4 regions of the Mesorhizobium sp. M3A.F.Ca.ET.175.01.1.1 genome follow, and region 1 is predicted to be linked to each of the others. Evidence: predicted binding sites of a transcription regulator. Region 1 holds the regulator's gene; each other region holds the start of a gene.

The links. The regulator LexA, encoded in region 1, represses DNA repair genes until DNA is damaged. The targets are predictions, from matches to a motif close to TGTTCNNNNTGTGTTCNG.
Region 2: recA (recombinase RecA) is a predicted target of LexA. The motif match lies at 1,438-1,455, and genes of this name have one in related genera.
Region 3: ruvC (crossover junction endodeoxyribonuclease RuvC) is a predicted target of LexA. The motif match lies at 2,106-2,123, and genes of this name have one in related genera.
Region 4: EN818_RS14950 (UvrD-helicase domain-containing protein) is a predicted target of LexA. The motif match lies at 1,223-1,240, and genes of this name have one in related genera.

Annotation. Positions count from the first base shown of each region.
Region 1 covers NZ_SRTP01000001.1:355,598-359,448, reverse strand. The annotation lists gene moaC (cyclic pyranopterin monophosphate synthase MoaC) at 1-36, shown strand, start outside; gene glp (gephyrin-like molybdotransferase Glp) at 37-1,242, shown strand; gene lexA (transcriptional repressor LexA) at 1,360-2,100, shown strand; gene EN818_RS01775 (ComEC/Rec2 family competence protein) at 2,094-3,851, opposite strand, start outside.
Region 2 covers NZ_SRTP01000001.1:173,622-177,472, forward strand. The annotation lists gene EN818_RS00850 (pseudouridine-5'-phosphate glycosidase) at 1-242, opposite strand, end outside; gene EN818_RS00855 (carbohydrate kinase family protein) at 293-1,231, opposite strand; gene recA (recombinase RecA) at 1,513-2,610, shown strand; gene alaS (alanine--tRNA ligase) at 2,958-3,851, shown strand, end outside.
Region 3 covers NZ_SRTP01000002.1:512,602-516,452, forward strand. The annotation lists gene ruvB (Holliday junction branch migration DNA helicase RuvB) at 1-880, opposite strand, end outside; gene ruvA (Holliday junction branch migration protein RuvA) at 924-1,544, opposite strand; gene ruvC (crossover junction endodeoxyribonuclease RuvC) at 1,555-2,064, opposite strand; gene EN818_RS07125 (DUF1465 family protein) at 2,170-2,697, opposite strand; gene EN818_RS07130 (DUF2269 family protein) at 3,234-3,785, shown strand; gene EN818_RS07135 (sulfite exporter TauE/SafE family protein) at 3,817-3,851, opposite strand, start outside.
Region 4 covers NZ_SRTP01000005.1:266,542-270,392, reverse strand. The annotation lists gene EN818_RS14955 (glucose/quinate/shikimate family membrane-bound PQQ-dependent dehydrogenase) at 1-1,099, opposite strand, end outside; gene EN818_RS14950 (UvrD-helicase domain-containing protein) at 1,280-3,851, shown strand, end outside.

The sequences.
Region 1 (3,851 bases):
GGCGGCAAGTCGGGCGACTACAAGGCAGGTGCCTAAATGGCGTTGGTGCCAGTCGCGGAGGCGCTCGAACGCCTGCTGGAAGGCGCCGCGCCACTGCCGGGTGAAAGCGTTCCGCTCGCCGATGCGGCAGGCCGTGTGCTGGCCGAGCCGGTGCTGGCGCTGCGCACCCAACCGCCCTTCGATGCTTCCGCAATGGACGGCTATGCCGCACGCTCCGCGGATGTGGCGTCGGTGCCGGCGCGTCTCTCCGTGATCGGCATGGCATCCGCCGGGCGCGGCTTCGCGGGGTCAGTCGGCCAGGGCGAGGCCGTCCGGATCTTTACGGGCGCACCAGTCCCCGAAGGCGCCGACACGATTGTCATCCAGGAGAACGTGCGCGACATCGGTGGCGGCAGCATCGAGGTGACCGAACCGACCAAAGCGGGCCGCAATATCCGCCTCCGCGGACTGGACTTCGGCCAGGGCGACATGCTGCTCGAGAAAGGTCGCCTGCTCGATCCGGCAGCACTTTCACTCGCGGCATCTGCCAATCATGCAAATGTCAATGTCGTCCGGCGGCCGCTGGTCGCGATCATCGCCACCGGCGACGAATTGCAGCCGCCCGGCAGCGAACTTGGACCCGACCAGATCATCTCGTCCAACGCCTATGGTGTCGCCGCCGTGGCGCAATCGGTTGGAGCACGCGCGCTCGACCTCGGCATCGCCGCGGACCGGCACGAAGCGATCGCAGCTCTGGTCAGGAAGGCCGTAGCGGCCGGCGCCGATGTCATCGTGACGCTCGGCGGCGCCTCGGTCGGCGACCACGATCTGATCCATGGCGTGCTGACCGGCGAAGGCATGCAGCTCGATTTCTGGAAAATCGCCATGCGGCCCGGCAAGCCATTGATGTTCGGCCGCCTCGGCAATACCCGCTGCATCGGCCTGCCTGGGAATCCGGTCGCAAGCCTTGTCTGCTCGCAGCTGTTCGTGAAGCCGCTTCTGGCGCGCCTCGCAGGCCGCAGCTTCAGCCAGGACGTTCGCAGGGCTCGGCTGGGCGCCGCATTGCGGGCCAACGATGTCAGGCAGGACTATGTGCGTGCCGTTGTGCGCGACGATCGCGGAGCGTTGGTTGCGACTCCGTTCGGCATCCAGGATTCCTCGATGCTGAGAATGCTGGCCGATGCCAACGGCTTGATCGTGCGCGAACCTTTTGCGCCGGCAGCTGAAGCCGGCGCCGAATGCAGCGTGCTGATGCTACGCTGAACAAAACGTCAACACATTCATTAAACTTTAAACGGTTGCGGAACACAACTGGAACAGATAGTGTTTGTTCTGGGTTTGTTTTTCCGATTCTGGTTCCAGAACCCGTTGGGGGCCGCCATGCTGACGCGTAAACAACATGAACTGCTGATGTTCATCCATGAACGGCTCAAGGAAAGCGGCATTCCGCCGTCTTTCGACGAGATGAAGGAGGCGCTCGACCTTGCCTCGAAGTCGGGCATCCATCGGCTGATCACGGCGCTGGAAGAGCGCGGCTTCATACGCCGGCTGCCGAACCGGGCGCGCGCGCTCGAAGTGCTGCGGCTGCCCGATTCGATCGCGCCCGGCCTCAACGCCGCCAAGAAGTTTTCGCCGAGCGTCATCCAGGGAAGCCTCGGACAAGGCAATCTCGGCCGGCAGATCAAGCCGGCGGCGCCCTCGCGCACACCCGCACCCAGCAATGACGATGACGCTGTTTCGGCGGTGTCCATTCCGGTGATGGGCCGTATCGCCGCCGGTGTGCCGATCGACGCCATCCAGCACCAGACGCATTCGATCACAGTGCCGCCGGACATGATCGCCGGCGGCGAGCACTATGCCTTGGAAGTCAAAGGCGACTCGATGATCGAGGCCGGCATCTTCGACGGCGATACGGTCATCATCCGCAACGCCAATACGGCGAGCCCCGGTGAGATCGTTGTGGCGCTGGTCGATGATGAGGAAGCGACGTTGAAGCGCTTCCGCCGCAAGGGCGCTTCGATTGCGCTGGAAGCCGCCAATCCGGCCTATGAGACCCGCATCTTCGGGCCGGACCGGGTCAAGGTTCAGGGCAGGCTCGTCGGGCTGATCCGCCGTTACTGAGCGGTTTGTGGCTTGGCGTCGGGCTTTTCGGGCCGCTTGTAAGGCGGCAGCCCCCTTGCCTCGCGCGAGTATTTTCGCTGCTCATGCCAGGGCCGATAGGGCCTGTGGACGGCATACTGAATCTCGGCTCGCGCGGTTGCCGATTGCGGGTCGAAGAAGACGGCAGCGCTTCCGTCGCGTGCCAATTGCCGCTTGGTCACGACGAGGATTCGGGGATCCCGGCAAGGATTGTAGGCCGTGGCGTCATTGATGACGATGAGATCGGCGAAGCCGCAGGCCGGCTTGGCGCTGTCGCGATTCTCTGCGAGCGCGACGATCGCACCGGAAGGATGCCGGCCGATGCAGAGGTCGCCGGTGCAATAGAAGGGCGAACCCGGCGGCAGGTCGACAGGATCGGCGATGTCCGTCGTCCCGTTTGCGAATGTCTCGGGCGGCACGATCGTTTCGGCCAGCAGCGCCCGTTTCCAGTTGTCGGTTATGAACTCGTTCGAGCTTGCTCGATTGATGGCGAGTTCGCCGCCGCCGATCGGCATCGCAACCAGATGCGCATCCTCGGAGATGAGCACATCCGGGGTACGGACATGCGGAATGGCCAACAAGGCCGCAATCGCGAAGGGAACGGCGCCGAGCCTGAGCCAGGTGGTCGCCATGGTCGCGATGACCAGCGCGACCGTCGCCAGCAGCACAGACTGTATCGAGATCAACCCCACTGCATCCACTGGTGAACGTTCGGAAAACCATCCCGAGATGGCGACCATCGCCGTCAGGCCTTTGCCCATCACATAGAGGAAAGGCCCGTCGAAGCCGAACGGCATCATCAGCACGCTGAAGACCGCGAACGGCATGACAACCAGCGAGACGATCGGCATCACTGCCAGATTGGCCAGCAGGCTGAGCGGCGATACGCGCTGGAAATGCCAGATGGCAAACAGCGCCGTTGCGCTTCCGGCGATGATTGATGTCATCGCGCCGCCGCCCACGCCAACCGCCAGCTTCCGGGACAGGTATCCGAGAAACGAGCGCTTTGCCGGTGGCGCTCTCACTTTGTCGGCGCGGTAGTCAGCCCAACCGGCATAGGCGCCGACAAGGGCGGCGGTCGCGGCGAACGACATCTGAAAACTTGGGCCGACCACTTCATGCGGCGAAACCACGATCACCGCGATTGCCGAAATCGCCAGGTTGCGCATGGTCAGCGCCGCCCGGTCGAAGACAACGGCAACCAGCATCACCGCCAGCATGATGAAGCTTCGTTCGGCGGCCACAACGATGCCGGAAATGACCAGATAGGCTGCAATCGACAGCAGCGCGATCGCCGCAGCATATTTCTTGACCGGCCGGCGGGAAGAGAAATCGGGAAGCAGCGCGAAGGCGCCGCGCAGCAAAAGCATGATCGTGCCGGCGACCAGCGCCATGTGCAGTCCCGAAATCGAGATGATGTGGTAGATGCCGGTCCTTCGCATCGCCTCGTTGATGTCTTCTGGAATGCCGGCGCGAACGCCAACGATCAGCGCCGCCGCGATCTCGCCTTCGGGACCGCCGACGGTGCTTCTGATGTGATCGGCAATGGTCTCGCGCGCGTTTTCTATTGCGGACGCGGTGCGTGCGCCGAACGGTGCCTCCGTTGCCGTCACAACCTTCGGATCGCCCAGGAAAAACCCGCTGGCGCCGATACCAGAAAAATAGCTGTCGAAGGAAAAGTCGTAGCTGTCGGGGCGAACGGGGCCTGTTGGCGATAATAGGCGTGCATAACC
Region 2 (3,851 bases), 180 kb from region 1:
TCACGCTCGCCGTCCGACAGCCCGATCTTGATGCGGCCGTTGACCACGGCGATCGTCGCCGGAACGGCGCCGCCGTCCACGATGATCTGCTCGACCTTGGCTGCCATGGCGCCATTGTCGGGGTAGGGCATGCCATGCGTGATGATGGTGCTTTCCAGCGCCACCACAGGCCGCCCGGCGGCGAGCGCTTCGGCCACTGGCGAGTGAATGTCGATGAAGGGGCGGGCTGTTTCGGGCGTCATGTCTGTCTCCGATCCGGAGCAAGACGCTCCGGCACAATGAGCTTGCGGCCCTATGCCACTTCCCGCGTCTCCGGCACAAGGGCCAGCGCCTGGGCGAAGCTTGCCGCTGTGAAGGAGGGCACCGCGTCCATGCTTTCGATGGCCAGCATTGCCGCAGCCACACCTTCCCGCAGGGCCGCCCGCACGGGCAGGCCGCGCAACATCGCGGCGACCGTGGCTCCGGTAAGCGCATCGCCAGCGCCGGTGACATCGGCGATGCGTCGCGGCGCCGGCGGGTCGATGGCAAAGGCGCCCGTCTGGTCGAAGCCAAGAACCGGGCCGCTGCCGGCCGTTACCACACCTGCTCTCAGCCCTGTCCGCCTGAGCTCTTTGACAAGGTCATGCCCGGACAGCTCGGCGTGAGCGAGAGCCGTGGCCTCGCGGCGGTTCATGAAGAGAAGCGCCAAATTGCCGAGCACCGGCTCCAGCCGCACGACCTTGGCCGGCGAGATGGCGATGGCAAAGACCGGCCGGTCGCCAGTCAGTGCCACGAGACGCTCGAGTGCTGCCGTCGGCAGGTTTGCGTCGCACAGGATCGCGTCCGTCTCGGCGATCGCCTCGCGGACCTTGGCGCGGCGGAGCTGCTTGGGAAACGCGAGGTCGTAGAGGCCCATATCGGCAAAGCCGACGATCAGCTCGCCCGCGCTGTCGATCAGCGCCGTGTAGCTCGGCGTTGTGCGGTCGAGGAATGTCACCGAGAGGTCGAGGATGCCGGCTCCGGCGATCGCCGATGCCACCGTCTCCGCCGCCGCGTCGCCGCCGCGCACCGATATGAGCGAGGCCGAGACGCCGCGCCTCACCACGCTGCGCAGCGCATTGAAAACGCCGCCGCCGACATCCTCGCGCATGATGCCGGGATTTGAGGCGGCGGGCACGTAAGTGCCCGAGACCTGGCCGCGCCGGTCGATATGGGCGCCGCCCAGCGCCAGGATTCTTGGAGATGTCGGCATGCGATTAAGATGGCCTTCGTTGATTGTTGGCGTCCGCACACTAGGTTTGGGCGCATCGCCCCGCAATCGGGGAGCGCGATTCGGGCCGCTGGATATGGAAGCCTCTTTTGACCAATGGCCCTGGTTCGCTCTACCTTTAGTGAGACAAAGATAGAACAAATCCAGATATTGATTGTTTTTCAGCTATTTGTCTCCCCTTGCCAAATGAGAACAAAAAAGGTACAAAACGGCAGGGATCACGGATTGTCCGGCCTTCATTGACGACCAAGGGGTGATGTATCATGGCTCAGAATACTTTGCGGCTTGTAGAGGATAAGGCAGTGGACAAATCAAAGGCTCTGGATGCGGCGCTGTCGCAAATCGAGCGCGCTTTCGGCAAGGGCTCGATCATGCGGCTCGGCCAGAATGAGCAGGTGGTCGAGATCGAGACCGTGCCGACCGGCTCGCTCGGCCTCGACATCGCGCTCGGCGTCGGCGGCCTGCCGCGCGGCCGCATCATCGAGATCTACGGACCGGAAAGCTCGGGCAAGACGACGCTGGCGCTGCACACGGTTGCGGAAGCCCAGAAGAAGGGCGGCATCTGCGCCTTCGTCGATGCCGAGCATGCGCTCGATCCCGTCTACGCCCGCAAGCTCGGCGTCGATCTCGAAAACCTCCTGATCTCGCAGCCCGACACGGGCGAGCAGGCGCTGGAGATCTGCGACACGCTGGTGCGTTCCGGCGCCATCGACGTGCTGGTGGTCGATTCGGTCGCGGCGCTGACGCCGCGCGCCGAAATCGAGGGCGAGATGGGCGATGCGCTTCCCGGTCTTCAGGCCCGCCTGATGAGCCAGGCGCTGCGCAAGCTGACCGCGTCGATCTCGCGCTCCAACACCATGGTCATCTTCATCAACCAGATCCGCATGAAGATCGGCGTCATGTTCGGTTCGCCGGAGACGACGACGGGCGGCAACGCGCTGAAATTCTACGCCTCGGTGCGCCTCGACATCCGCCGCATCGGCTCGGTCAAGGATCGCGACGAGGTCGTCGGCAACCAGACCCGCGTCAAGGTGGTCAAGAACAAGCTGGCTCCGCCCTTCAAGGTGGTCGAGTTCGACATCATGTATGGCGAGGGCGTGTCGAAGACCGGCGAACTCGTCGATCTCGGCGTCAAGGCTGGCGTCGTCGAGAAGTCTGGCGCCTGGTTCTCCTACAATTCGCAGCGTCTCGGTCAGGGCCGCGAGAACGCAAAACTGTTCCTGCGCGACAATCCGGACACGGCGCGCGAGATCGAGCTCGCGCTGAGGCAAAATGCCGGGCTGATCGCCGAGAAATTCCTGGAGAATGGCGGCTCGGAAGGTGGCGACGACGGTTTCGGAGACGAAGCCGGCGCCATGTAGGTGACACAATCCCGGTGTATTAAACTGTGCTTATGTAATCGCGTTCTGTAATCCCGTGTTCCGAACCGCCGGCCCTGGTGCCGGCGGTTTGCGTTTGCGGGCGGCGCGGATAAGAGCCGTCAGTTGGAAAATTGGGCCAAAGCGCGTTTCGCTGACGACGCGCTTTGCGTCCTGGTTTTGTGCATGTCGTCTTCCCAAAACCGCCGCTCACCCTTGGGCGACATGCCCCGATCCGTGTTTCTGGACAGGGTCAAGAGCTACCGCTAAAAGGCCAATCTATCTTCTGCAGTGCAGAGCCCATATTGCCGCCGGCCTGTCCGGCGGTTCTCGCGAAAAAGGCAGTATCCATGAGTGGCGTGAACGACATCCGGTCGACATTCCTCGACTACTTCCGCAAGGAGGGTCACGAGATCGTCGCCTCCAGCCCGCTGGTGCCGCGCAACGACCCGACGTTGATGTTCACCAACGCCGGCATGGTGCAGTTCAAGAACGTCTTCACCGGGCTGGAGAAGCGGCCCTATTCGCGCGCCTCGACGGCGCAGAAGAGCGTGCGCGCCGGCGGCAAGCACAACGACCTCGACAATGTCGGCTACACCGCGCGCCATCTCACCTTCTTCGAGATGCTCGGCAATTTCTCGTTCGGCGACTACTTCAAGGAGCGCGCGATCGAGCTTGCCTGGAACCTGATCACCAAGGATTTCGGGCTGAACAAGGACAAGCTGCTGGTCACCGTCTATCACACCGATGACGAGGCGGCCGGCTACTGGAAGAAGATCGCCGGCTTCTCCGACGATCGCATCATCCGCATCCCGACGTCGGACAATTTCTGGGCGATGGGCGACACCGGGCCTTGCGGGCCGTGTTCGGAGATCTTCATCGACCGCGGCGAGCATATCTGGGGCGGTCCTCCCGGCACCCCGGAAGAGGATGGCGACCGGTTCCTCGAATTCTGGAACCTGGTGTTCATGCAGTATGAGCAGGTGACGAAGGAAGAGCGCATCGACCTGCCGCGGCCGTCGATCGACACCGGCATGGGCCTGGAGCGCATGGCTTCCATCCTGCAGGGGGTGGACAGCGTCTTCGAGACCGACCTGTTCCGGCATCTGATCGATGCGACATGCTCCGTGCTCGGCCACGGTCACAATCAGGAGAACGTCGCTTCGTTCCGCGTGATCGCGGATCACCTGCGCTCGACTTCGTTCCTGGTCGCGGACGGCGTGCTGCCGTCGAATGAGGGCCGC
Region 3 (3,851 bases), on a different contig from region 1:
CGTCGCGCGGCTCGGAAAGCCCCGCCGCGATCGTTTCGATGCCGACCGGCCCGCCGCCGAAATTGCGCGCGATCATCGAAAGATATCGGCGGTCGAGCGCGTCGAGTCCGAGACCGTCCACCTCCAGCCTGGTCAGCGCCTCGTCGGCGATGCGTTTGTCGACATGGCCGTCTCCGGCGACGGAGGCGAAATCGCGCACCCGTCGCAACAGCCGGCCGGCGATGCGCGGTGTGCCGCGGGCGCGGCGCGCGATCTCCAGCGCGCCGTCGTCGCCGAGCGGCATCGAGAGGATGCGGGCGCCGCGGCGCACGATCTGCTCCAACTCCTCGACCGTATAGAAATTGAGCCTGACCGGAATGCCGAAACGGTCGCGCAGCGGATTGGTCAGCAGCCCGAGTCGCGTCGTTGCAGCAACCAGCGTGAAGCGGGCAAGGTCGATCTTGACCGAACGCGCCGCCGGCCCCTCGCCGATGATCAGGTCGAGCTGGAAATCCTCCATCGCCGGATAGAGGATTTCCTCCACCGCCGGATTGAGGCGGTGGATCTCGTCGATGAAGAGGACGTCGCGGTCCTCGAGATTGGTGAGAAGTGCTGCAAGGTCGCCGGCCTTGGCGATGACCGGCCCCGAGGTCGAGCGGAAATTGACCCCGAGCTCGCGTGCCATGATCTGCGCCAGCGTCGTCTTGCCGAGGCCTGGCGGCCCGACGAACAGCACATGGTCGAGCGCCTCGCCGCGGTTCTTGGCGGCGTCGACGAAAACCTTGAGGTTGGCCCTGACCGCCGCTTGGCCGACGAACTCGTCGAGCGACTGCGGGCGCAAGGTCTGGTCGGCATCCTCGCCGCGCTTGTCGGGAGCAATGAGGCGGGGCGAAAGGTTCATGCCGCCTTCCTTGCATACGCCAACAAACTGGACAAGCGCCGCGTCACCGCGCCAGTTCCTTCAATCCGAAGCGGATCAGCTTCGAGGCATCGGCACCCTCGCCGGCCGCCTTCAGCGCCGCCGCCACCGCATTGGCGGCGATGTCGCGCGAATAGCCGAGATTGACCAGCGCCGAGACCGCGTCGGTGATCGGTGCTGCCGCCACGCCCGCGCCGAGCTCCTGCTTGAGTCCGATCGTGCCGGTGGCAGCGCCCGCATAGGCGGGCGCCTTGGCCTTCAACTCGGTGACGATGCGCTCGGCCACTTTCTTGCCGACGCCGGGCGCTCGGCTGACCATGGCGATGTCGCGCAGCGCGATCGCATTGGCGAGATCGGCCGGGGCCAATGTCGACAGCACCGCCAGCGCCACCTTGGCGCCGACGCCCTGCACATTGTTCATCAGCAGGCGGAACCATTCGCGCTCGAGTGCTGTCTGGAAGCCGTAGAGCCGGATCATGTCCTCGCGCACATAGGTCTCGATGAACAGCACCACCGCCTCGCCGGGCCCCGGCAGGGAAGCCAGCGTGCGCGCCGAGCAATAGGCGACATAGCCGACGCCATGCACGTCGACGAGACAAGAATCCTCGTCGATCTCGTCCAGCGTGCCTTTCAGCTTGCCGATCATGGCATTCCTCTCATGCCAAAGCCGCCATCCGATAGGCGACGCTCTGGCGATGATGCGCATGGCAGATGGCGATGGCCAGCGCATCGGCGGCATCGTCCGTGTCGAAGATGGCCTTCGGCATCAGCACCTTCACCATCATGTGGATCTGCTTCTTCTCGCCGTGGCCGACGCCGATCACCGCCTTCTTGACGGCGTTGGGGGCGTATTCGGCAACGACCAATCCGGCGCGCGCCGGCACCAGCATGGCAATGCCGCGCGCCTGGCCGAGCTTCAGCGTCGCGGTCGCATCCTTGTTGACGAAGGTCTGCTCGACCGCTGCCTCGTGCGGCATGGCTTGGTGCAGCACCTCGGCCAGTCCGTCATGCAATTGGCAGAGTCTTGCTGCGAGCGGCGCCTTGTCGTCCGAGCGCACGGTACCGGAAGCGACGAAGCGCAGCGAATTGCCAAGGCTCTCGACGATGCCCCAGCCGGTGCGCCTCAGCCCCGGATCGATGCCGATGATGCGAATCGCTTCCCCCATGCGCCAACTTTACCCGTGGCGGCAAGCGATGCCAGCGAAATGTGAACAAACCAGAAACGATTCAAGGGGGAAACAGGCTGCTCGGATTTTGGCTAAGCAGCCGGATCAGCCGCGGGCGAAAGCCGTGTTCAGCAGGCTGATCTGGTCGGAGACCGGGTTGGCGCGGCGGCTGACGGCCGGCGTGTCGTAGATCGAGCCATAGATTTCCTCGTCCATGCGGCGCACCAGCGCCTGCAGGCGCAGCGACCGGCTCACGAGTTCCAGAAACTCCTTCGGCAGTTCGCTCCATCCGGCTGCTTCGTCATGCGCGGACGCCGTGTCGAGGCGCACCTTTGACTTCTCGGAGGCGACCTGGTCGCGCGTCATCTCGCCGGAATTCGCCGCGCGCTGCAGAAGCAGCCAGGACGCAACCTGCATCAGCCTTGTGGTCAGCCGCATCGATTCGGCCGCATAGAGCGTCGCCGCCGCGCGCGACAGCTTCTTCGCCTCGGCTCTGCCCTTGCCGTCGAGATATTCGGCGGCCTGTTCGACCAGTCCCATACCCTCCTGGTAGAGCGGCTTGAAGGATTGGGAAAAGACCCGGCGCTCCGCGAGCTTGATGGTTTTCGCGCTGCCTTTCGAAGGCTCGGTCATTGATACGCCCCTGCACTGCCGCAAGCCGATTCGGCATTCTTGCCGACGCGTCTGCACCCTAAACGACTGAGGCTTGAAAATGCGCTTAGGCGCCCATGAAGGCAAGCGCATGTTTAACAAACGGTTAACGCAAACCCTGCCACCGGCCGGCCTGCCGGGGACAAAAAAAGAGCCGCGGATAAGGCGGCTCTCAGGAGTTTAACAGGGAGGCGTCAAACAAAGTGGCTCCAACCACTCGGTAAGAATCCAGCAAAACTGGATGTGCATAGTAAACACCTGTAAAGCTTAACGAAGCCTTAACGCCGGGCGGATTTTTTGACCGATTGAGCTCTTCTGTGCCGGAACAGGACAGGCTGCATCGCGATCCCGATTTTCGGCGGCGGCTGACCTTCCCTCGCGATTCGCAGCGCCGAAACATACCGGCCGCCGGCGCGACATCGTTCCGATACAGCCCGCACGCTAAAGGCCCGCTTCTCTGAGGGGGCGGGCGCGAATTCGCGCCGCCGCGACATAAAAATGCATTCCAGGAGCAAAGCATGGACTGGTACTCGATCGTCAAATTCCTCCACGTCGTCTCGGCCATTCTGTGGGTCGGCGGTGGATTCGTCCTGTTCCTGCTCGGTGTGCTTGCCCAGCGCGCCGGCAACATCGAGGATAAGCTGCAGGCGATGCGCGCAAGCGGTCAGCTCGGCGGCAAGTACTTCGCCCCGATGTCGATGCTGACCCTGATCTTCGGGCTTATCATGTGCGGCTTCTGGGTCGGCTTCTCCGACCTGTGGATCATCATCGGCCTCGCCGGTTACGTCACCACCTTCTCGATTGGCATGCTCGTCTTCAAGCCGACCGGCGAGCGAATGGGCGCCATGATCGCCAAGGACGGCGTCACGCCCGCGGTTCTCGCCATCGGCCAGCGCATGATGAGTTGGGCACGCCTCGACTATGCCGTCATGCTGGTGATCATCGCCGACATGGTCCTGAAGCCGACTGTGCATGATGTCGGCATGCTCGCCGGCATGGCGCTGGTCGTGGTAGTGGGCGCGGCACTCGCCGTCGGCGGCGGCCGTCAGATGGTGCCGAGCGCTGCCTGACGGCAAGGGCGGCGGCAGGCCGCCCTCCTCCTTACATGAGGCCGGCGATACCGTCCCACAAAAGCT
Region 4 (3,851 bases), on a different contig from region 1:
AATCCCAGTTCCACAGCAAAGCGCCGGTGCCGGCGTCATAGGCGCGGATGACGCCCGACGGCTCCTCCGTCGAATAATTGTCATTGACCGCGCCGCCGACGATGATCTTGCCGGCGACAATCAGCGGCGCCGATGTCGAATAGTAGTAGCCCGACTTCGGATAGGGCATGTTGGCCATCAGATTCAGCGTGCCGCCTTCGGCGAAGGACGGGCACACCTGGCCGTTCGCCGCGTCGAGCGCGATCAGCCGCGCATCGGACGTCGGCAGATAGATACGGCTTGCGCAAGGCTGCCCCGCCGCGATCTTGGGGTCGGCGTAGTAGGATACGCCGCGGCAGGTCTGGTGCTGCCGGTTGGGATCGAGCTTGATCTTCGGATCGTAGCGCCATTTCTCCTTGCCGGTCGCCGCATCGACGGCGATGGCGAAATTGTGCGGCGTGCAGATGAACAGCACATCGCCGATCTTGAGCGGCGTCACCTGGTAGGTCGTTTCGCCGATGTCGTCGGGACCTTTCACATCGCCGGTGCGATAGGTCCAGGCCGGCTGCAGCCTGGCGACGTTGTCAGGCGTGATCTGGTCGAGCGGCGAATAGCGCTGGCCGAACGGCGTGCGCCCGTAGAAGTGCCATTCGCCCGCCGGCATATCGCCGCCGAGATTGGCCGTCGGCGTCACCTTGTCTGTGCCGAGCGTTCCGCCGATATCCTTGGGGTCGGCGGTCATCGAATAGCCGGCAACCGCCAGCGATGCGAGCACCGCCAGGATGAGCGGCGCGCGTCCGTCCGGACCGGTGAAGCCCCGTCTTGCCCAAGGCGTCAGCAGCCACAGCGCGATGAGGACGATGACGCCGCCGCGCGGGCCGAGCTGCCACCAGTCGAAACCGGTTTCCCACACCGCCCAGCAAAGCGTGGCGAGCACGATCGCCGCGTAGAGCCACAGCCCTGCCGAGCTGCGCCGGAAAATGAGCCAGGCGGTGACCACGAAGGCGAGCCCGGCGATCAGGTAATACCAGCTGCCGCCCAGCGTCACGAGCCAAATGCCGCCACCGCCAACCGCCAGGCCGATGAGGAGAAGGACGACGGAGGTGAAGGTGACAGCCAAGATGATACTCCTTCGACTGTTTGCGCGCCTGCGGCGGCACGCCAGCAACGGCGCCGTCCCTGCCCAGCCGGCAGCTTTCTCTCGCAAGCTACGGCTGTCAAGCTGGCGTGGGACAAGGAGAAATAGAACAAAACGGAGACACTTCTAGCCTTTCGCTCCCGAATCACTACATTCGGGGTGATGCCCGGCTTTTCGGAAGATATGCCCTTCTTCGACGAACCGAATGCGCGGCCCGCGGCCCCGTCCGGCATTGCCGCGCGCGCCATGGCCGCCCGCAGCGCGCAGAATCGCGCGCCCGACTATCTCAACGGCCTCAATCCCGAGCAGCGGCTGGCGGTCGAAACCACCGAAGGTCCCGTGCTGGTGCTGGCCGGCGCCGGCACCGGCAAGACGCGCGTCCTGACCACGCGCATCGCCCACATTCTCAACACCAAAAAGGCCTGGCCCTCAGAAATTCTGGCCGTCACCTTCACCAACAAGGCCGCCCGCGAGATGAAGCAGCGCATTGGACTGCTGATCGGCGACGAGAATGTCGAGGGCATGCCCTGGCTCGGCACTTTCCACTCGATCGGCGTCAAGCTGCTGCGCCGCCATGCCGAGCTTGCCGGGCTGAAGTCCGATTTCACCATCCTCGACACCGACGACGTGGTGCGGTTGATCAAGCAGATCATCCAGGCCGAAGGGCTGGACGACAAGCGCTGGCCGGCCAAGCAGTTCGCCCAGATGATCGACAACTGGAAGAACAAGGGTCTCGGCCCCGACGAGATTGCGGAAGGCGATGCACGCAGCTTCGGCAACGGCAAGGGCCGCCAGCTCTACAGGGCCTATCAGGAACGGCTGCAGACGCTGAATTCCTGCGACTTCGGCGATCTGCTCTATCACCCGATCCGCATCTTCCGCGCCTATCCGGACGTGCTGAAGGACTATCACCGCAAGTTCAAATACATCCTGGTCGACGAGTACCAGGACACCAACACCGCGCAGTACATGTGGCTGCGCCTGCTGGCGCAAAGGCCAGGAACTTCGAGAAATGGGACTCCGGGCGGCCGCACACCGGGCGCTACGAAGTCGACTATCGATAGAACAGAGGGCGGTCACTACAGACCACCCGTTCCCGAAGAGGAACCGTTAGCCCGCAGCGATGAGTGGGATATTTCGGCCGAAGGCCGCAAGCCCGACCGGGCGTCCGAGCCGTTGCGAGGCCCCCGCAGAGGGCCCGCGCCGGCAGGCGCGGAACAGCCCGTGAGCGTAAATATCTGCTGCGTCGGCGACGACGACCAGTCGATCTATGGCTGGCGCGGCGCCGAGGTTGACAACATCCTGCGCTTCGACAAGGATTTCCCTGGCGCCACCATCATCCGGCTGGAGCGCAACTACCGCTCGACCGCGCACATACTGGGCGCCGCCTCCCACCTCATCGCCCACAATGAGGGCCGCTTCGGCAAGACGCTGTTCACCGACCGCAACGATCCCGAGGACGACAAGGTCCATGTCCATGCGGCCTGGGATTCGGAGGAAGAGGCGCGTGCCATCGGCGAGACCATCGAGGCCTATCAGCGCCCCGATAGAGAAGGCAATCGGCACAACCTCAACGACATGGCGATCCTGGTCCGCGCGTCCTTCCAGATGCGCGCCTTCGAAGAGCGCTTCATCACGCTCGGCTTGAGCTACCGCGTCATCGGCGGCCCGCGCTTCTACGAGCGCCTGGAAATCCGCGATGCGCTGGCCTTCTTCCGCGTCGTCGCCAACAGCGGTGACGACCTCGCCTTCGAGCGCATCGTCAACGTCCCGAAGCGCGGCCTCGGCGAGGCCACCATCCGCCAGATCCACGACACGGCGCGTGCCATGCGCATCCCGATGCTGGAGGCGGCCGCAACACTCGCCGAAAGCGACGAGCTGAAGCCGAAGCCGCGTGCGGCGCTGCGTGAGGTCGCAGCCAATTTCGAGCGCTGGCAAAAGGCGCTGGAAACGACGCCGCATACCGAACTCGCCGAGACCATCCTCGAGGAGAGCGGCTACACCGACATGTGGAAGAACGACCGCTCGGCCGAGGCGCCCGGGCGGCTGGAAAACCTCAAGGAGCTGATCCGCTCCATGGAGGAGTACGAGTCGCTGCGCGCCTTCCTCGAGCATGTCGCGCTGGTGATGGAGGCTGAGCAGGGCGAGTCGCTCGATGCGGTGTCGATCATGACGCTGCATTCGGCCAAGGGCCTCGAATTCGAGACCGTCTTCCTCCCCGGCTGGGAGGAAGGCCTGTTTCCGCACCAGCGCGCGCTGGACGAGGGCGGCCGCTCCGGGCTGGAGGAAGAACGGCGGCTTGCCTATGTCGGCCTGACGCGGGCGAAGAAGAACCTGCACATCTGGTTCGTCTCCAACCGCTTGATCCATGGGCTGTGGCAATCGACGATCCCGTCGCGCTTTCTCGACGAATTGCCGGAAACCCATGTCGATGTCGCCGACAGCGGCAGCAGCTACGGCGGTTATGGCAACCCTTACGGCGGCGGCTCTTTCGCCTCCGGCCGCGGCGGCGGCCGGCAAAATCCCTATGGCGCCTCGCGTTTCGACAATATCGGCACCGAGAAATCGGGCAGCTTCTCCAACACTTATGCGACCCCCGGCTGGCAGCGCGCGCAGGCGAACCGCACCGAGGCGACCGACCGCAACTGGGGCACGCGCTCCGGCCACCAGGTCGAACGCATCGGCTATGGCGAAACAGACTCCGGCTATGGCGCCGGCCGCACCAGCGTCAAGG